3 regions of the Bacillus sp. H1a genome follow, and region 3 is predicted to be linked to each of the others. Evidence: riboswitches for the same ligand, from Rfam matches in the RefSeq annotation. Region 3 holds a riboswitch; each other region holds the start of a gene.
What was found. A riboswitch is a leader RNA that binds a small molecule or an ion and turns the genes downstream of it on or off. The one in region 3 is predicted to bind S-adenosylmethionine.
Positions count from the first base shown of each region.

Region 1: it holds a riboswitch for S-adenosylmethionine, as region 3 does, so the genes downstream of both, metK (methionine adenosyltransferase) here and U860_RS0100465 (bifunctional O-acetylhomoserine aminocarboxypropyltransferase/cysteine synthase) in region 3, are expected to answer to the same signal.
Region 2: it holds a riboswitch for S-adenosylmethionine, as region 3 does, so the genes downstream of both, U860_RS0111225 (M20 family metallopeptidase) here and U860_RS0100465 (bifunctional O-acetylhomoserine aminocarboxypropyltransferase/cysteine synthase) in region 3, are expected to answer to the same signal.

Region 1 is NZ_AYMH01000027.1:91,356-98,531, forward strand. Features, by position in the region: gene U860_RS0113235 (DMT family transporter) at 1-644, shown strand, start outside; gene U860_RS0113240 (hypothetical protein) at 673-894, opposite strand; gene U860_RS0113245 (ATP synthase subunit I) at 1,198-1,578, shown strand; gene pckA (phosphoenolpyruvate carboxykinase (ATP)) at 2,093-3,679, opposite strand; SAM riboswitch class I at 3,909-4,031, shown strand; gene metK (methionine adenosyltransferase) at 4,201-5,400, shown strand; gene U860_RS0113260 (hypothetical protein) at 5,444-5,623, opposite strand; gene U860_RS0113265 (hypothetical protein) at 5,630-5,809, opposite strand; gene U860_RS0113270 (MogA/MoaB family molybdenum cofactor biosynthesis protein) at 6,073-6,582, shown strand; gene U860_RS0113275 (molybdenum cofactor guanylyltransferase) at 6,579-7,176, shown strand, end outside.
Region 2 is NZ_AYMH01000022.1:6,151-13,326, reverse strand. Features, by position in the region: gene U860_RS0111235 (VOC family protein) at 1-345, opposite strand, end outside; gene U860_RS0111230 (AAA domain-containing protein) at 459-2,768, shown strand; SAM riboswitch class I at 2,844-2,945, shown strand; gene U860_RS0111225 (M20 family metallopeptidase) at 3,034-4,239, shown strand; gene U860_RS0111220 (Lrp/AsnC family transcriptional regulator) at 4,370-4,810, opposite strand; gene U860_RS0111215 (SDR family oxidoreductase) at 4,979-5,743, shown strand; gene arsR (arsenical resistance operon transcriptional regulator ArsR) at 6,022-6,327, shown strand; gene U860_RS0111205 (ArsI/CadI family heavy metal resistance metalloenzyme) at 6,388-6,825, shown strand; gene arsB (ACR3 family arsenite efflux transporter) at 6,844-7,176, shown strand, end outside.
Region 3 is NZ_AYMH01000001.1:95,974-103,149, reverse strand. Features, by position in the region: gene metA (homoserine O-succinyltransferase) at 1-618, opposite strand, end outside; gene U860_RS0100465 (bifunctional O-acetylhomoserine aminocarboxypropyltransferase/cysteine synthase) at 602-1,900, opposite strand; SAM riboswitch class I at 1,993-2,097, opposite strand; gene U860_RS0100460 (chloride channel protein) at 2,421-3,656, shown strand; gene U860_RS0100455 (YjjG family noncanonical pyrimidine nucleotidase) at 3,700-4,395, opposite strand; gene U860_RS0100450 (transcriptional regulator YeiL) at 4,502-5,173, shown strand; gene U860_RS0100445 (FMN-dependent NADH-azoreductase) at 5,232-5,858, opposite strand; gene U860_RS0100440 (response regulator transcription factor) at 6,052-6,699, opposite strand; gene U860_RS0100435 (GAF domain-containing sensor histidine kinase) at 6,720-7,176, opposite strand, start outside.

The DNA of each region.
Region 1 (7,176 bases), on a different contig from region 3:
TCAAATATACATCTGCTACAAATGCCTCTTTACTCATTTCTATTTCACCTATTTTTACAACTTTATTTGCTATTTCGCTTAAACAAGAAAAGTTTTCTTCCCGAAAGTTAATCGGTTCTATTATTGCTTGCGGTGGTACTGTGCTTGTTCTGTTGGCCGGACATTCACTTGTTAGTTCCTCTTACGGAAACGGAATTGGACTTATTACATCAATATGCTGGGGGCTTTACCCTGTTTTAGCAGGTCCTCTTATAAAAAAATATTCTGCTCTTCGTGTTACGGCATGGTCAGCAGTTGTTGGAGCAATTCCGCTTGCTGTGTTAAGTGGACCACATGTTTTTTCAATGCCATTTCATATTGCAAATGGGATGACATGGTTTGCCTTGCTTTATTCTATTTTCTTTGTAACGGTATTCGGTTTAGTTATGTGGTATGTTGGTGTACAAAAAATTGGTGCGTCGCACACGATGGTATATATGTATATTACACCGCTTATAGCGGTTTTATTTGCAGCTGTATGGGCAAAAGAATATATTTCATTACAGCAAATTATCGGTGGAATCATCATTTTCTTCGGTCTATGGTTTGTGAAGTCAGAGAAAGTAGAAGCGCAGTCTACCGTGCAAGAATCTATATCAAAATAGGAAAACAGATCACCTATGATCTGCTTTCCTATTTTTTTATTTTAGGTAAAAATACGAGAAATAAAATGGCAGTAATAAGTGGAATTAAATTAAGAAAAGGAATGCGGAAGAGTGTAATAAGAATAATTCCTGGAAGAAGAACACCGAGGACAGCATAGAAGATACTATGATTTTTCGTGTACCAATATAATGAAAGGCCAATAAGCGCAGGGACAATGAGGTGAATGAGAGCCATTAAAAAATAAATCATTAGACGCCCCCTTTATTTATGTGCTTATTACATCATATCCGTATGTTCATAGATTGATATCATTTTTTTCATAAATGGACGAAAAATGTTTTGAAAAACGTCACATTTATCGGTGATTCTATACTAGGAATCTTGTATAATATTATTTCCTAAAAACATTTTAGCAACGTAAACATTGTGTTTATGTTGTTTTTAATTTGGATGAAATAGGTATGTAAATGAATTTTTAAGTAGTATGGACTCGAACTAAGTGAGTTATATAGCTTTGTTGGATAAATAAAAACTATTGAAGAGGAGTACAGCATGATTAGTATGTCATTAAGGTCGTTTAAAATTCAAGCGTATTATCTACTAGGTATTATGTTACTAGGTTGGGCGATAACACCATTTTCAGCTCATTTTTTAGGTGCTGGAATTGGACTTATTGTAAGCATGTATTGTGTTTGGATTTTAGGAAGACGTATTGAGAAGCTTGGAGATAGCATTGTAAAGAAAACAAAGGCGCCGACACTTGGTATGTTTAATCGTTTTGCAGCTGCAATTCTTGGTGCCATTATTATGTATGAAATTGAGCACCATATGGTTATGTGGGCATTTGCAGTTGGTATTATGGGCGGTTATTTTTTAATTGTTATTAATTTAGGCTACTATAGTATGAAAGATGAAAAAGAATTAACGAAATAGATAAAAAAGCTAAAAAAGCTAAAAAAGCTTCTTTTTAGATGGAATAGAGGATCTAGCGATGGATAGAAGCGGTCAGAGCCTTTTTTTGCCTCATGCCGCGTGAGAACAGAAAGAGTAAGTGAGCGAGAAATCTGTTTATATTTTCGAAGCCTTGATTTGTATGTGAGAAAATCCAAGTATGTAAATTGAAAACTGGGTTTGGAACCTTTTCAGGTGGAATAGAGGATCTAGCGATGGATAGAAGCGGTCAGAGCCTTTTTTTGCCCCATGCGGTGTGAAAACAGAAGGCGTAAGTGAGTGGGAACTCAGTTTATGTTTTCGAAGTCGTGATTTGTATGTGGATAAATTGAAGAATATATAGAAAGAAGCCTACGTGAAAAACGTAAGCTTCTTTTTTATGTAAGTATGTGTAACCGTTAAGCCGCATTGGGTTTTGTCGGTGAGTACGCGAAACTTTGTGATTACACAATACTTATTCATATGAGTAAAGGGTTATTCAACAGAAAAGTTAAATTTAAGCGATTGGACCGCCTAAGTTAATAATATCTTCAGAAACGCTATCGAATTTTTTGAAGTTTGCTTTAAACTCGTTCGCAAGCTCAATTGCTTTCGCTTTGTAAGCAGCTTTATCAGCCCAAGTTTGCTCAGGCATTAATACTTCGTCAGGTACACCTGGAACGTGACGAGGTACTTCTAGACCGAAGATGTCGTGTTTTGCAGTTTCTGCTTTCGCAAGTTCACCGCTTAGTGCTGCTTGAATCATTGCACGAGTGTAACCTAAGTTCATGCGTTTACCAACGCCGTATTCGCCACCAGTCCAGCCAGTGTTTACTAAGAATACTTTTGCATCATGTTTCTCGATTTTTTCACCAAGCATTTCAGCATAGCGAGATGCATCAAGCGGTAAGAACGGTGAACCGAAGCAAGTTGAGAATGTAGCTTGCGGAGATGTAACGCCGCGCTCTGTTCCTGCTAGTTTACTAGTATAACCGCTTAAGAAATGATACATAGCTTGTTCTTTTGATAACTTACTGATTGGAGGCAATACGCCAGATGCGTCAGCAGTTAAGAAAATAATTGTATTTGGATGTCCTGCAACACTTGGCAGTACGATATTGTCAATCGCATGCATAGGGTATGCAGCACGTGTATTTTCTGTTAAAGTAGTATCGTTATAGTCTGCGATACGTGTTTGGTCATTAATGACAACGTTTTCTAAAACTGAACCGAATTTGATTGCATCGAAGATTTGTGGTTCTTTCTCATGAGAAAGGTTTACACATTTTGCGTAGCAACCGCCTTCAATATTGAATACACCGTTATCAGACCAACCGTGCTCATCATCACCGATTAATTTACGGTTTGGATCAGCAGATAATGTTGTTTTACCTGTTCCAGATAAACCGAAGAATAGTGCCACGTCGCCTTCTTCGCCTACGTTTGCAGAGCAATGCATAGACAGAATGTCTTGTTCTGGAAGTAAGAAGTTCATAATAGAGAAGATTGATTTTTTCATTTCTCCAGCGTATTCTGTACCACCGATTAGTACGATACGTTTTTCGAATGAAACCATGATGAATGCTTCAGAATTTGTACCGTCAACTGCTGGATCAGCTTTAAAGTTTGGTGCAGAAACAATTGTGAACTCCGATTCGTGAGTTGTTAATTCTTCTTCAGTTGGACGGATAAATAATTGATGCACGAATAAATTATGCCATGCGTATTCGTTAACAACTTGAATTGGTAGACGATAGTTGCGATCAGCGCCTGCAAATCCTTTGAATACGAATAACTCTTCTTTTTCTTTTAAGTATTCTAAAACTTTAGTATATAATTTATTAAAATGTTCTTCAGAAATCGGTTGATTCACAGCTCCCCAAGCAATTTTGTCAGCAACCGATGCTTCTTTCACAATAAATTTATCTTTAGGAGAACGTCCTGTATATTTTCCTGTTGAAGCAGAAACGGCACCAGTAGAAGTTAATTTCCCTTCATTTCGCATTAATACTTTTTCCACTAATTGCGGAACACTTAGTTGAATCTGTGCATTGCTTCCGTTCAATAATTCATGTAAACCAATTTGGACATTCACAGTACTCATAATTTATATACCATCCTTTTCATTTAATGAAATATTTCTCGTAATCCCCATCAAGAGTATAACACAATCATATAAATAATGTATACTATTTATTTGTTTTTGTTTGTGTGAATGCATTATTTCCTTATTAATATTTCTTTCTATGCTTATTGAGAAAAACTTTCAGGAAAATGTGAATAATAATTGACAAATGAATATCATTTCTTTAGTATAGGTTGGGACGGATACTCTCTTATCCCGAGCTGGCGGAGGGACAGGCCCGATGAAGCCCAGCAACCTCACTTGTGATGGTAAATAACAAGTGAATAGGTGCTAAAACCTGTGCGAGGCTAATGGTCTCGAACGATAAGAGCAAAGGGCAAAAAGCAGTATGCAAGTAGCAAATTAAACCTTTCCTCTATGTTAAGTAGGAAAGGTTTTTCTGTATGCTTGTGTGGGAGAATAAATGTATGTCGCAGTTTGTGGCAAATTAAGGATGAGTTCCGTACAATATATACAATTACTGTAGGGAGGTTTACCACATGACAAAAAAACGTCATCTGTTCACATCTGAGTCTGTAACTGAAGGACATCCAGATAAAATTTGTGACCAAATTTCTGATTCAATTTTAGATGCGATCTTATCAAAAGACGCAAATGCACGTGTGGCTTGTGAAACAACTGTAACAACTGGTTTAGTATTGGTAGCGGGGGAAATTACGACTTCTACTTACGTAGATATTCCGAAAATCGTTCGTGAAACAATTCAAGGCATTGGTTACACACGTGCAAAATACGGATTCGATGCAGAAACTTGTGCTGTTTTAACATCTATCGATGAGCAATCTGCTGACATCGCTATGGGTGTTGACCAAGCGCTAGAAGCACGCGAAGGTCAAATGACTGACGCTGAGATTGAGGCAATTGGTGCAGGAGACCAAGGTTTAATGTTTGGTTTCGCATGTAATGAAACACAAGAATTAATGCCACTTCCAATCTCGCTTGCTCACAAATTAGCTCGTCGTTTAACTGAAGTACGTAAAGATGACACATTATCATACTTACGTCCAGATGGAAAAACGCAAGTTACAGTTGAGTATGATGAAAATGGTAAACCTGTACGTGTAGATACAATTGTAATTTCTACACAGCATCATCCAGATGTTACATGGGAAGAAATCGATCGCGATTTAAAAGAGCACGTAATTAAAGCTGTAGTTCCAGCAGAATTAATGGATGGAGAAACGAAATTCTTCATTAACCCAACTGGTCGCTTCGTAATCGGTGGACCACAAGGTGATGCTGGTTTAACAGGACGTAAAATCATCGTTGATACTTACGGTGGATACGCTCGCCACGGTGGCGGTGCATTCTCTGGTAAAGATGCAACGAAAGTTGACCGTTCAGCAGCATATGCAGCTCGTTATGTTGCGAAAAATATCGTAGCAGCTGGTCTTGCTGATAAAGCGGAAGTACAACTTGCATACGCAATTGGCGTAGCGCAACCAGTATCAATTTCAGTTGATACATTCGGCACTGGTAAAGTATCTGAAGATGTATTAGTAGAACTAGTTCGTAACAACTTCGATCTTCGCCCAGCTGGTATTATTAAAATGCTAGACTTACGTCGCCCGATTTACAAACAAACAGCAGCTTACGGACACTTCGGACGTACTGATGTAGATTTATCATGGGAACGTACAGACAAAGCAGCTGCTTTAAAAGAGCAAGCTAGTCTATAATATATGAAAAAAAGCTTTGCGCGGTGTGAGCGCAAAGCTTTTTTTATTTGGTTTCATTTACCACTTGAATGCATGAACTACAATACACTTCACCGTCTAGTTCAATATACTTTTTCATATTTGTCATTCCATTTGCCGGAAATGGTATATGAACCCATGCTTTTTCATACGTTTGTATTTCTTTTTTGCATGATTGACAAACGGTTGGCTTTTTATGAAACATGCGAGATCACCCTTTCATTTGACGTGCTTTGCCCGCGCAAAATGCACTACATAGTAAAAAGAGTGTTGCGAAAATAGTGCTCATTAATGTAGCGTATGGGATTGCACCTTTCAAGGAAAATCCGACAGTGATGGAAGCGATAAATAAGAGAATAAATGTTGTTGTTAATTTTTTATAAAGTTCCATAATGTGTGAACCTCCAAATTATTTTTTAATGTAAGTTTTAAAATGAAATTTACTATGTAAAAAAGATAAGGAGCATTAAATAGTAGTTAATGATGCGAGAGCTAGGAGTATAAGACATGGGATAGACAGTATAATCTCTCATTTCCTTTTTATGGTTGTATATACTTATATTGTATCATGACGTATCAGTGGCTTCATACATAATTGTGTAAAGGTATGTATGATAAAATGAAGAAAAGTCTTTAAGGAAGGAAGGATACAAAATGAGCGCAATTGAACATAAAAAACAAGCACCAAAAGAGGTACGCTGCAAAATTGTTACGATTTCTGATACGCGTACGGAAGAGACTGATAAGAGCGGACAATTATTACATGCATTATTAATAGAAGCGGGACATAAAGTGACTGCTTATGAAATTGTGAAAGATGATAAAGAAAGTATTCAGCAGGCTGTGTTAGCTGGTTATCATCAAGAAGATGTTGATGTTGTGCTAACGAATGGCGGTACTGGTATTACGAAGCGTGATGTAACGATTGAGGCAGTGTCAGCGTTATTGGATAAAGAGATTGTTGGATTTGGTGAGCTGTTCCGCATGATTAGTTACTTAGAAGATATCGGAAGTAGTGCGATGTTAAGTAGAGCAATTGGCGGTACAATCGGGCGTAAAGTAGTCTTTTCGATGCCAGGGTCTAGCGGAGCTGTCCGTCTTGCGATGAATAAATTGATTTTGCCTGAATTAGGTCATATTACATTTGAGCTGCGCCGCCAATGAAAAGGTGTACTGGAATTGTATTAGCAGGAGGCATGTCGAGTAGATTCGGAGAACCGAAAGCGTTAGCGATTTGGAAAGGGACTACTTTTGTTGAGCATATTGTGAAAGTAATGGAAAGTACTTTGCAAGAAATTGTAGTCATTAGTCATGTTGATATAAAAGAGCGATTGGAGCAATTAATACAAGTTCCTGTTATAGAAGACATTCCGCACTATAAAGGGAACGGGCCGCTTGCTGGAATTGTATCAGGAATGGAATACATAGATTCAGACTGGTATATCATAATGCCTTGTGACGCGCCGAATGTTTCAAAAGAATGGTTTGCAATTTTAATAGAGCAAACGAGCGATGAGTATGATGCGATCGTTCCTATAATTGAAGGTAGAAAACAGCCGCTATTGGCAGCGTATCATAAACGAGTTAAAGGGAAAATTGATAAACTGCTTCAGGAAGAAAAAAGAAGTATGGGACAGCTTTTATCACAATGTAATGTGAAATATGTTACCGGAGAAGATGTGCAAGCGAATTCGTATTGGTTTATAAATGTGAATACGAAAGAAGAATATGTACAGGCTCAAAAAGACCTTTCAAATG
Region 2 (7,176 bases), on a different contig from region 3:
GAAGAATATGTAACGTGTTCCATCGGGTAATGTTTCAATTTCTTCTCCTAGTAAAAAGGTTACTTTGTGTTTCTTTAGTCTTTCGATTTCATCTTCTAATGAATCCACTTTAAAGCAAATGTGATGTACTTTTCCTTCTGCCGGAAGAGAAGAGTTGTAACCCTCAATTAGTTCGAGTATCGTTTCTTTTGATTCTTCTACGCCTAAAAAAGCGAGTTTTAAGTCTGGATTTGGGTGCCCCATACGTTTAATGAGCTGTAAGCCGACTACTTCTTCATAAAATGAGATGGATGTTTCTAAGTTTGTAACCATAAGTCCGACGTGTTCAATTCTTCTGACTGGCATGTAGATTCCTTCTTTCTGAAAATTATATACATTACATAATATTGAAAATTAAGAAAATAAGCAAGGTATAATTGTTACAAATTTTAGAGCGTTATATGGTATAGTGAGAAAGTATGTTTGGGGAGAAGGAAGGAGATTATTTTATGAATACAACTACTCAAACTCCTTCATTAACGGAAACGATGAAAGAGTGGCATTATGCATTAGCATATGAAATTAAACATTGGAAAACGATAGGTGGTAGTAAAATCTCTATCATTAACGGTCGTTTCTTATATACAGATTATGAAAGTACAGTATACGTATTTCAGCTTATTTCGGAAGTAAGCTTACCTGAAGGGTCACCAATTCGAATTGAGTTCGATGGTGAGGAAGCAACGGGGGAAGTATTATCTGTACATGGATTAGAAATAGAACTGAAATTAAATGATTATATACAAGGTGAAATAAGAGAAGCTGTTTTATACAGTGAACCGTGGCAATTGTTAGAACAACTGCAAGAGAGATTGAAAGAAGCGCGTAAAGATAAGCTGAAACGAAATCGTATAAAGCGTCTTGTAGATGGAACGAGCAGTCCGAAGCATATCGAGAAGATGAAAAATACGAAAAATGAATTGGCGTATCGCTCATTTTACAATCCGACAACGTACGTTTGGGGACCGCCCGGAACAGGGAAGTCTTACAATTTATCACGTATTATTTCGGCTCATTATCAAAAAGGAAAATCGGTACTTGTGTTAGCTCATAGTAATGCGGCAGTAGACGTATTAATGAGTGAAGTAACGAAGCAAATTGAGAAGAAAAAGAAATGGACACCTGGAGAAATCGTTCGTTACGGCTTTAGCCAACATGAACATATACGAAATCATGAAACGTTACTTGCATCGAGGCTAGTAGAAACGACGAATGGATCATGGGGAGAGGAAAGGCTTTATTTAGAAGAAACACGCCAAGATCTTCGTGAAAAAATTCTATCGTATAAGGCGACGTCTTCTGATAAAAAGCGTATGCAAGAAATAGAAAGTGAACTTCGAAAACAAAAAGCGAAAATTAAAGAAGTAGAAAAAGAATATATTGAAAATGCGAAAGTAATCGGTGCGACTTTATCGAAATGTGCAATTGATGCGCTTATTTATGAGCGCACATTTGATTTAGTTGTCGTAGATGAAGTGAGTATGGCATATGTTCCGCAAATCGCATTAGCTGCTTCTCTTGGAAAACGTATTGTCGTTTGTGGCGACTTTTTACAATTGCCTCCTATTGCGATGGCAAACCATGAACTCGTTCGAAAATGGCTCGGTGAAGATATGTTTTATCACGCTGGGATTGTTGAGTCTGTAAATAAATCAGAAGCACATCCCAACCTTTTTATGTTGCAGGAACAAAGACGTATGCATGCGGATATATCTAAGTTTACAAACTCATTTATTTATAAAAATAGAGTGTACGACCATCCATCTGTTTCAGAGCGCAAGGAACTCGCGAAACTACAACCGTTCGCAAATGAAGCCAGTGTTTTATTTGATACGAGCTTAATGGGAGCCTTTTCTTTAAAAGACGCTGCTTCTGGTTCTCGTTTTAATATTATGTCTGGCTTAGTAGCGATGCAAATGATTTTAATTGGACTGTTAGACGGTGTTCAATCTATCGGTGTTGTTACGCCGTACCGAGCACAGTCCCGCTTTTTATCAACGTGTATTAGAGAACTGTTGCAGAGAACGAAATATCAACATGTACCAGTTTTAGCCGCAACAGTTCATAAGTTTCAAGGTTCCGAAAGAGATATGATGATATTTGATACGGTGGATAGTTATCCGCAAGAACGCCCTGGCGTGTTATTCTTTGATCATAAAAACCATCGTCTCGTCAATGTAGCAGTAACGAGGGCGAGAGGGAAGTTCATTCAATTATCAGATTGTCACTACATGCGTAAAAATCTTTCGAGAAAACAAGCGTTATCACAATTAACAGCCCATATAGAACGGCACGGTGATGTGTATGATCGTACGACATCGAGACAAGTGTGGGAGCGGAAAATTTCGAAACGTTTACGCTGGTTTATGGAAATGAATCTTGAGGAACCGAAAGGGCTCTTAAAAGATATTTTAGCGGCGAAACGTAAAATTATCATTTCACTTCCAAGCACAAGGCAAGTTGATAAACGAGTATGGCAAGCGTTAATGCGTACGAATGCACAAATAACAGTTTACAGTGATGGACCAGTTCCGTTAAAAAATGTAAAGTTACAAAGGCAAAACAAAGCGTTTCCGTTTATATTAATCGATGATGAAATCTTTTGGGCGGGAGCACCGTTAACATCTCAAATGATGTTTGAAGGTAGTACGGAATTTCCGTACATATGTGCAAGACTACAAGCACCTGAAACAATTGGTGTATTAAAAGGATTTTTAGATATTCGGTAAATTCGGATAGGAATTCCTTGACTTTTAATCGGAATAAACTTAGAATGAAAATAATTTAATACAATTTTATGAAAATTCTTATCACGAGAGGTTGAGGGACTGGCCCTATGACACCTCGGCAGCGGATTCTTTATGAATACTGTGCCAATTCCAGCAAGGTAACTTGAAAGATAAGAAAGAAGCTCATTTTGACTGTATATGCCAAAGCCTCTTTCTATCTTTTAGAAAGAGGTTTTTTTACGTGAAAATAAAAGGAGGAAGAAAAATGGGAGCGACAGGAATAACGTCACAAAGAAAAACAATTGAAGAGAGTATAGAAAGAAATAAGGAAAAGTACATAGAAACAAGTCATAAGATTCATGCGAATCCTGAAATCGGTAACCAAGAGTTTTATGCATCAAGAACGTTAAGTTTGTTGTTAGGAAGCGCAGGATTTCAATTACAGCATAATATAGCTGGGCATGAAACAGGTTTTATTGCGCGAAAAAGTTCAGGGAAACAAGGACCAGTAATCGCCTTTTTAGCCGAATATGATGCTTTACCAGGACTAGGTCATGCGTGTGGTCACAATTTAATCGGAACAATTAGCGTTGCGGCAGCAATCGCATTATCGGAAACACTTGAAGAAATCGGCGGAGAAGTTGTAGTGTTCGGAACACCAGCTGAAGAAGGGGGACCAAATGGCAGTGCGAAAGCAAGTTATGTAAAGGCAGGTTTATTTAAAAACATTGATGCGGCGCTTATGATTCACCCAAGCGGAAAAACAGCTTCAACGAGTCCATCACTAGCAGTTGATCCACTTGATTTTCATTTTTACGGGAAAACAGCTCATGCAGCTGCGTCACCTGAAGAAGGGATTAACGCATTAGATGCGATTATCCAGCTGTATAACAGTATTAATGCACTTCGCCAACAACTTCCGTCAGATGTGAAGATCCATGGTGTCATTACAGAAGGCGGAAAAGCACCTAATATTATTCCGGACTACGCATCAGCAAGGTTCTTCATCCGTGCAGCAACGCGAAAAAGATGTGCGGAAGTAACGGAGAAAGTAAGAAACATCGCGCAAGGAGCAGCATTAGCAACAGGTACGAAAGTGAAAATTCATCAATTCCAAAATGAAATCGATGAACTACTCGTAACAAAAACATTTAATGACGTCGTAGCCGAAGAACTAGAATTACTAGGTGAAGATGTGAACCGTAAAGAAAGAGTAGGCATCGGCTCAACCGACGCAGGAAACGTAAGCCAAGTCGTACCGACAATTCATCCATACATTAAAATTGGTCCAGACGATTTAATTGCGCATACGAATGAATTTAGAGAAGCAGCCCGTTCAGAACTAGGCGATAAAGCGTTAATTACATCCGCAAAAGCACTAGCAAATACAGCGTATCGATTAATTACGGAAGAAGGGTTGTTAGAGAAGGTGAAAGAGGAGTTTAGAGAGGCGCAGAGGAATCAGGGGTAGGTGAGAAGGAGTAGCCGGGATTTTTTAGTAGGGAATTGAATGAAAAAAGAACCAGCCTATGGCTGGTTTTATTATATTATAAAAGAATTTTTCCACATACATTTGATATTTCTACCTTAGTACCATCTTATTAGAACGACAATTTCTCCTCAAACTCACTCTTTAAAACAATTAAAGGAGACGATAATCCAAATTGCATTAAAGAGTCTAAAAATGCAGCGAGGGAATCCATCGAATCGCTCATGACCTTCATCATATAATTGAATTCCCCGCTAATTCGATACAAATCTGTTACTTCAGAAGCGGCATTACAAAATCGGATAAAATCAGAGCATTGACTCGTTTTAAACATAATGAAAGCTTGAATGTTTTTATTAATTTTGGAAGGCTCAAATTTTGTTCGGTAAGCCGCTATAACTCCTTGATCTTCAAGTTTGTTAATTCGTTCTTTTACAGCAGGCTGCGTCATGGATATAATCCGTCCTATTTCTGAAACGGAAATTCTCGCATTTTCATACAATAAGTTCATAATTTTATGATCGATTTCATCCAATTTTACTGCGTTTTGCATTGTGTAGCCTCCTCGTTTTGTTTTCTAAAGTAAATTACAACTTATAACTATAATATCATAAGTTAACTAACTGAATTACCTATAAAAATACATTTAAAATTATTGGAATTTAAATGAAAATATAAGTATAGAATTTTATCAATCGAAAGTTTGGGAAGGATGGAAAAAATGAAGAACCTTGATGGGAAAGTAGCGTTAGTAACAGGGGCGAGTCGCGGCATTGGCCGTGCCATTGCAATGAGATTGGCGAAAGACGGTGCATTAGTTGCGATTCACTATGGACGAAATAAAACAGCTGCAGACGAAACGATTAGAGAGATTGAATCTAATGGAGGAAAAGCTTTCTTAATTGAAGCTGAACTTAATTCAATTGATGGTGTCAAAAGGCTAGTAGAACAATTAAAGAATGAATTACAAACAAGAGTTGGTATATCAGAGATTGATATTTTAGTTAACAATGCAGGTATAGGTACGCAAGGGACAATTGAAGATACGACAGAAGAAGTTTTTGATGAAATTATGGCCGTAAATATGAAGGCACCGTTCTTCTTAATTCAGCAAACATTACCATTACTACGAGCAGAAGGGCGCATTATTAACATTTCATCAGCCGAAGTACGACTTGGTTTTACAGGATCAATTGCATACGGTTTAAGTAAAGGTGCACTAAATACGATGACACTTCCTCTAGCTAAACATCTTGGAGAAAGAGGTATAACTGTTAATACAATTATGCCCGGATATACGAAGACAGATATTAATGCGAAATTGCTAGATAATCCAGAAATACGAAGTTTTGCTACGAATTCATCTGTTTTTGGACGAATAGGGCAAGTTGAAGATATTGCAGATGCAGTAGCATTCCTTGCTTCTTCTGATAGTCGTTGGGTAACGGGACAGATTTTAGATGTTTCTGGAGGGTTTTGTCTATAGAAAAGGGGGTGCGCTTCATAACCATCAGCTTTAGATTTCGCATTTTATTAGTTTGATAGTTATGGAGCACTACCGTTTGGAAATAGATCAAATTACGATATGAACCATAATTTTTCCATTTCGGGAAGGCTACGGTTCTTTTTATTTGCAGAAAATTTATGATAGGAGAAAAGGTTTGTATATTAAACAAAAAAAATTGATTAATCAGTTGCATAAAGAACTCACCAGCGTATATACTATAAACATCAAAAAAAATTGATGAAGGGAAGTGAATTGTGTTGGTACAAGATTTTCAGCTATATGAGAAAAAGTTTAAAGCGTTGGCTGATCAGAAGCGTTTAGAGATTATGTATGAACTTTGTCAGCGAGGACAGACGTGTGTATGTGATTTAACAGAGGTTTTTGAAATGACGCAATCTAAGTTGTCATATCATTTGAAAATTTTATTAGATGCAGGTTTAATTGTAAAAGAAACAAAAGGTACGTGGAGTTATTATGATTTAAATGATGCGGCAGTAAATAATTTATTATCAGAAGAATTGTGCTGTATCTTTAGAAAAACAGGCAAAGGTAGCTGTTGTTAAAATTTTGCGCTATTAAACAAAAAAAATTGATTAATAGCATTTTAAGGGGAGGAATAAGCTATGAGATATGTTCATGTTGGTATAAATATTACTAATCTAGAGAAGTCTGTTGAATTTTACGAAAAGGTATTTGGTGTATCACCAGTTAAAGTGAAAACAGATTATGCAAAATTTTTATTAGAGACGCCAGGACTTAATTTCACGCTGAATGTACGAGATGAAGTGAATGGAAATCAGGTAAATCATTTTGGTTTCCAAGTGGATACAGCTGAAGAAATTACATTTCATAAAAAAAGATTAGAGAAAGAAGGTTTCTTTGCACGTGATGAAATGGATACTACTTGTTGCTATGCGGTACAAGATAAGTTTTGGGTAACGGATCCTGATGGTAATGAGTGGGAGTTCTTTTATACAAAAGCAGATAGTGATGCTCATAAAATAGAAGATTCATCGTGTTGTACGACTTCTAACGTAGTAGATAAAAATTCGTGTTGTTAATGAGAGAAGGGGGATAAAATGAAACGTTTATCTTTTCTAGATCGATATTTAACACTATGGATCTTTCTAGCTATGGCTGTTGGAATTGGTATAGGATTTATGTTTCCTAGTGTAGTAGACGGACTGAATACATTACAAGTTGGAACGACGTCTATTCCGCTTGCTGTTGGTTTAATTTTAATGATGTATCCACCATTGGCGAAGGTTCGTTATGAAGAAATGGGCCGGGTATTTAAAGATGTAAAAGTGTTAGTTCTATCATTAGTACAAAACTGGATTATTGGGCCTGTACTTATGTTTGTTTTAGCAATTATTTTTCTTCCTGATAAACCAGAATACATGGTCGGGCTC
Region 3 (7,176 bases):
TTTCACCTTTTCAATATCACTCTCTCGTACTTCTGTATGACGAGAATGCGGGGCAAAAAACAATTCATCAAACCCTTGTAACAATTTCACATGTTGCTCGCGAACCTCATGTTCAAACACACCAAACATTTTTTCAGCAAGAGGATACTTCGGAACGCCATAGTGATAATACAAACCTGCTTGTGCTCCCCAGCAAATATGAAGCGTAGATGTTACATTCGTTTTTGAATACTCCATAATACGTTCAAGCTCTTCCCAATAATCTACTTCTTCAAAAGAAAGAGTCTCAACTGGTGCTCCTGTAATAATGAGTCCATCAAATCTTTCGTTTTCAATATCACGGAAAGTTTTATAAAAGCTCGTTAAATGTTCCTGTGCTACATTGCGAGATAGATGTGATTCCATATGTAATAAATGAACATCTAATTGTAACGGTGTATTTCCAATTAAACGAAGTAATTGTGCCTCTGTTTCTTGCTTTGTAGGCATTAAATTTAATATTGCAATTTTCAAAGCACGTATATCTTGTGTTTCTGCTCGCTCCTTCGTCATTACAAAAATATTTTCTTCTTGTAATACTTTGCGAGCTGGTAAATCTTTATCAATTATAATCGGCATGTTGTTTGCCTCCGACTAGCGCTGCTTCTAAATCGGCAATAATATCAGAAACATCTTCTATACCGACCGATAAACGAATTAAATCAGATGTAACACCAGCTAAACGTTGAGTTTCTGTACTTAATTGTCTGTGTGTCGTACTAGCGGGATGTATTACACAAGTTCTGGCATCAGCTACATGCGTTACGAGAGTTGCCAGTTTCACACTTGCAATAAATTCTTTTGCTGCTTCTAATCCGCCTTTAATACCAAAAGTTAAAACACCACTAGCACCTTTTTTCAAATACTTTTGTGCTAACGAATAATTTTCATTGCTATCTAATCCCGGATAATTCACCCATTCAATACGTTCATGATTAGCAAGCCACTTAGCAACTGCGAGAGCATTTTCACTATGACGCTCCATTCGTAAATGCAATGTTTCCAAGCCAATATTGCTAATATATGCATTGAATGGGCTCATACAGTTTCCATAGTCTCTTAATAATTGAACGCGTGCTTTCACAATATAAGCTGCTGCTCCAAAATTTTGAACATAACTTACGCCGTGATAACTCGGGTCAGGTTCAACAAGCTCAGAATATTTTCCATTTGTCCAATCAAAGTTCCCTCCGTCAATAACAATGCCGCCTAATGAGCTCGCATGACCATCAATATATTTCGTCGTAGAATGAACGATAATATTTGCCCCATGTTCAAACGCTTGGCATAAATAAGGCGTCGCTAATGTATTATCAACGATAAAAGGTACTTCTAATTCTGTTGCCGCTGCTGAAAATTCTTTGAAATTTAAAACGTTCATCGCTGGATTTCCTAATGATTCTGCATAAATGAGCTTCGTCTTGTCGTTAGCAAGTGCCGCAATTTCATCGGCCGTTAAATTTGGATTAAAGAACGTAACATCAATACCAAGCTTACGCAAACTCACTCCAAATAAATTAAATGTCCCCCCGTAAACTGTTGAAGAACAAAGTAAATGGTCTCCGCTACTACAAATATTTAAAACTGCGAGCATAATAGCTGCCTGCCCAGAAGCTGTTGCAACAGCCCCTACACCGCCCTCTAAATCTGATAACTTCTGCTCAAATGCAGCTAGCGTAGGATTTCCAATACGCGTATATATATACCCCTCTGCCTCCAAATTAAATAGCGCTGCTAAATCATCTGAAGTATCGTATTTATACGTTGTACTTTGATAAAGTGGCAAAACACGTGGTTCACCATTCTTTGGCGTATAGCCACCTTGCACACAAATAGTTCCTTTCCCCCATGATTCTCCCATCTCTCGTTCTCCTTTCTTTTATGAAAAATAAAAAACTGCCCCTTTCCTGAAAACAAGAAAGGAGCAGTTTGAAAACACGCTCTAAAGGCTCTTTCTTATCTCTCAGGATTATTACCTGCAGGATTTGGCACAATTCCGTTATACGGCTGTTGCCAAGGTTTCATCGGGCCTGTCCCTCCACCTTTTCTTGATAAGACTATGCAATTACCGTTGATTTTATAGCAATAATTTCCTAATGTCAAATAGTTTTTCTGAATGTTCTAAATTAAATGTCAGGAATTTAATATAAACAACAAAAGAAATATATTCCATGTTTATATGAAAAATACCTTTCAAAAACTCGAATCACTATATACACTTAAATAAGTGCTTTAACCGTGCAGATTTCAAATTCTCATGAAATCGCAATGTATAAATTGAATAAGCGGACCTCTCAAAAAGATACTATATATATTCAATTCATTTCATACTAGCATATCTAACCCCTTCCATATCAAAACTTACATAACGGAGGTATAACATGACAAATAAAAAGGACATGAACTATATACTCGTCCTATACGGCATTCTTCTAGGCTCTATAGTAGGAGCTACAGTCTGGCTATTTTTAGTTACAATAAATTTCGGAATCCACTTTATTTGGGACTACTTACCTAAAGTATTTTCTTCTCCCCCTTATTACACCATTTGTGTAACAATAATCGGCGGTATTCTCGTGGGTTTAACACAAAAATACTTCGGTACATATCCACGTCTTATGCCGGAAGTAATGGCTGAATATAAAAAAACAGGTAGAATTGAATACCGTTTTGTACATAAAGCTACTTTAACTGCGATTATCGTTTTAATATTTGGAGCTAGTCTAGGTCCGGAAGCAGCGCTTGTTGGAATTATCGGTGGACTTTGCACATGGGTAGGGGATCGCTTTAAATTCGCTTTAAAGGGAATGAATGAACTAACAGAGGTTGGAATTGGTGCTACTTTAAGTGTCATTTTCAATGCACCATTATTCGGTTATTTAGCTCCGAATGAGAATGAGAGTGAAGATGAACAAATTGCTGAGTTTTCTAAGAGAAAAAAAGCAATCGTATATTTAGCTACCACTTTTGCCGGATTTTCCGTTTATTTATTGCTTAGTAAATTAGATAATCGTGGATCTTTTATTGTTAATTTTGGAGAAGGCTCTCTTTCTCTCAATGAATGGATCGCCTTTCTACCACTTGCAAGTATCGGTGCCATGGTCGGTTTCCTTTATTTCAAATTAGAGTTTACATTAGAGAAAGTAATTCATCCTTTCCGAGAATACAAACTATCACTTGGAATTATCGGTGGTATTTTATTAGGAATTGTAGGAACAGTTCTCCCATATACATTATTCTCAGGGGAACATCAGTTAAAAGATTTAGTCGTCGAATGGAGCCATTTATCTTTTTGGGTATTACTTCTTTCAGGGGTTTTAAAATTATGTATTACTGCCGTTTGTTTAAATACGGGGTGGCGCGGCGGACATATTTTCCCCATTATATTTGCTGGATCAAGTATTGGATATGCTATAGCTTCTATTGCCCCTATAGATCCAATAGCTTCTGTAGCCATCGTAACGACAGCTATTTCAAGCTATGCATTAAGAAAACCAATAGCTATAACATTACTATTACTCATGTTTTTCCCGCTCAATTTATTATTACCAATGCTCGGGGCGGCGGCCATTGGTAATGCATTTCCGCTTCCTAAACATAATGAAGCTACAAACTAATATAAATAGGCAGTGGGGACAAAATCTTCACTGCCTATTTATATTACACAAGCTTCTTTAATAGTGCGTATAACTCTTCAAAATTATGTACCTCATACGTTGGCACAATCCCATTTTCATTTGATTTCTTTTCTGGATTAAACCAACAAGTATCGATTCCCGCTAAATATCCGCCTTTAATATCGGCACTTAACGAATCCCCAATAATAAGTCCTTCTTCAGAAACGAAATTAGGAATGCGTTCAAAAACATAATCAAAATACTCTTTCATTGGCTTTTGGAAGCCCGTATCTTCAGAAACGAAAATATCTTTAAATTTTGAATGTATTCCTGCATTACGCAGACGCTTATCTTGTGTTTTTGAAGCACCATTCGTCACGATATATAAATCATACTCACTTTGAATATTTTGTATAAATTCAAAGGCCCCTTGTATAAGTTGATTACCTTCTTCTAAATAACTACGATAATTATTTTCAAATAATATCCCATCTACTTCTTGACCATACTCTTTAAACAAAATCGAAAACCGTGTATTTACGACTTCATCACGGTTTATTTCGCCCTCTTCAAAAGCATCCCAAAGACTTTTATTAATTTTTTTATAATGCGCTTCAACCTCGCTAGTTAGAGGAATCCCTTTCTCTTCAAAAAGCATACGTAATGCCACTTTCTCCGCCTTCTGGAAATCTAACAATGTATCATCTACATCAAACAACAATGTTTTATATTTTTTCATAAGCCCTTCACACTCTCTTTTCTACAAAAACAAATTTAAATAAATCGTATCATTCTTTCTTGTAAAAATAATAGGAGATATCTCATACTAAATATGAGGTGAAAACATGAAAATCAGCAAAAATAGCGAAGAAATCTCTCATTACATGCAAACTTACAACTTCCACACTCTTTTTTCTTTTGATGTCTTACCGTATACCGAACTACATTCCTTTCAAAAGAAAGAAAGGATATGTAATGAAGGAGCTGATTTCCCTTATCTTTATTACTTAATTTCTGGGAAAGCGAAAATATATATGAGTCACAAAAACGGGAGGGTCTCCTTAATTAACTTTATTCAAGCACCTTCGTTCATTGGGGAATTAGGCTTAATTGGCGTAGAATCCGTTACGAAAGCGGTTGAGGTAATCGACGATTGTATTTGCTTAGCCCTTCCTCTTAAAAATTGTCAGCATCTTTTATTGCAAGATGCTACCTTTTTACAGAAACTATGCAAATTTATTGGCGAAAAAACAATTACCCGAACAGAAAGTTACGCCAAAAACTATAGTTATCCGTTCGAAAATCGATTAGCTGCGTTTATTCTATTAACGGAACAAAATAATTGCTATACCGAAAAACATACCGAGGCCTCAGAATACTTAAACGTCAGTTACCGGCATCTTCTATACGTATTAAACCAGTTTTGCCAGCAAAATTATTTAAAAAAAGACGGGCGCGCCTATTACATACACGATCGAATTCAATTAAAAAAACTTGCTAATGAACTTAAAGCATAAAAAACAGCATTAACGTTTATGTTAATGCTGTTTTTTCGAGTGACGATTATAATTTTAATTAAAATTTACTTGCTACTTTAGCTGCTTCTTCAAGACCTGTTGTAATAATCTCTTCTGCTTTATCTGGGAATTGGTTATGTCCTTCAATAACTACTGTTTCCATGTTTGTTGCACCGAAGAAGCCCATCATGCTTGCTACATATTTAACAGCCATTTCTACTTCAGCTGCTGGTCCTTCAGAATATACGCCGCCACGTGCATTTAATAACGCAATTTTCTTATCTCCAATAAGTCCAACTGGACCTTCTGGTGTATATTTAAACGTTTTACCAGCACGGTTTAAATAATCAATATACGTGTGTAATACTGCTGGAATCGTTAAGTTCCATAATGGGAAACCGAAAACTACTTTATCAGCTTCTAAGAATTGATTTAAATACTTATCAGCAACTGCTACCGCTTTTACTTCTTCGTCTGTTAAATCAAATCCTTTACCAGCTTTGAATGTACCATTAATCATATCTACGCCTACATATGGTAATTCTTCTTTATATAAATCAAGTTCTACTACTGTATCATTTGGATGTGCTTCTTTATAGCTTGCTAAAAATGCCTCATATAATTTCACACTAACTGCTTGGTCCGCTGGGCGGTTGTTTGCTTTTACAAATAAAACTGTTGCCATGATTCTTCTCCTCCTACTACTCACTCTTACGTTGTTATATATTACTTACGAAAAAGGGTTACTCCCTTGTAATTGTTGTTGCTTACAAATACATTTTATCTTTATATCAAGACAATTTCGTCCTCACATAGACGTATTTTTCCATAAAAAAAGTCCACCTTCTAAAGGCGAACTAGGTCTTACGACTTTAGTCTTATACAATTCCGTTTTTCACTGCATATAATGCTGCTTGTGTGCGATCGGATAAATTTAACTTACTCAAAATACTACTTACATGAGCTTTAACCGTTTTTTCAGTAATAACTAAAACCGAAGCGATTTCTTTATTACTCATCCCTTTCGCTAATAGCTGCAATACTTCATTTTCCCTTGCCGTTAGTACATCTACATGAACGAAAGATTCTTCCTCTTTCTCTTCTTGAGGTAATGTTTGAGAGAGAAGAGCATTTGCTATATCGGGATGTAATTGAATGTTACCTTTATACGCACTTCGAATAGCTTCAACAAGCTGATCTGGTTCTACATCTTTTAAAATATAGCCACTTGCCCCAGCTTTTAATGCTGGCAATACATGTGCTTGATCCGAAAAACTAGTTAATACAATTACTTTCACATTTGGATATTCTTTTTTAATACAAGCCGTCGCCTCAATCCCATCCATCTCAGGCATATATAAATCCATTAATACGACATCTGGATTCGTTTCGCCTACTTTCACTAACGCCTCTTTTCCATTATTCGCTTCCCCAACTAATTCAAAATCTTCCTGCGTACTTAGAAAAAATGCTAATCCTTTTAAAACAACTGTATGATCATCAACTAACAATACTTTTATTTTCACAAACTTCCCTCATTTTCACATCATAATGGTACATTTACTTTTACACTCGTCCGTTTTTTGCTGCTTACAATTTTAATCGTTCCACCAACTAACTCTACTCTTTCACGCATCGTAGTCATACCAAGCGATTTCTTCTCTTTTACATCCTCTTCTACAAATCCATTTCCTTGATCGACTATTTCTAATGATACATTCTTCCCCGTCACTTTGAAATAAATTGTCGCTTCTCTTACATTCGCATGCTTACTTACGTTATTTAAAGCTTCTTGTCCAATTCGCCATAGTGCTTCTTCTACTACACGCGGCAAATCACGCACACCTGTAACTTGTTCCCGAATTTTTAATCCTAAACTTTCACCGTAGTGCTTTAAAGCTGGCAATAATCCTTTCTCTAGTCCCGCTGGACGAAGTTGCCAAATTAATGTCCTCATTTCTTTTAAGGCACCTTGTGCTAATCCACGCATCTCATACAAAGAC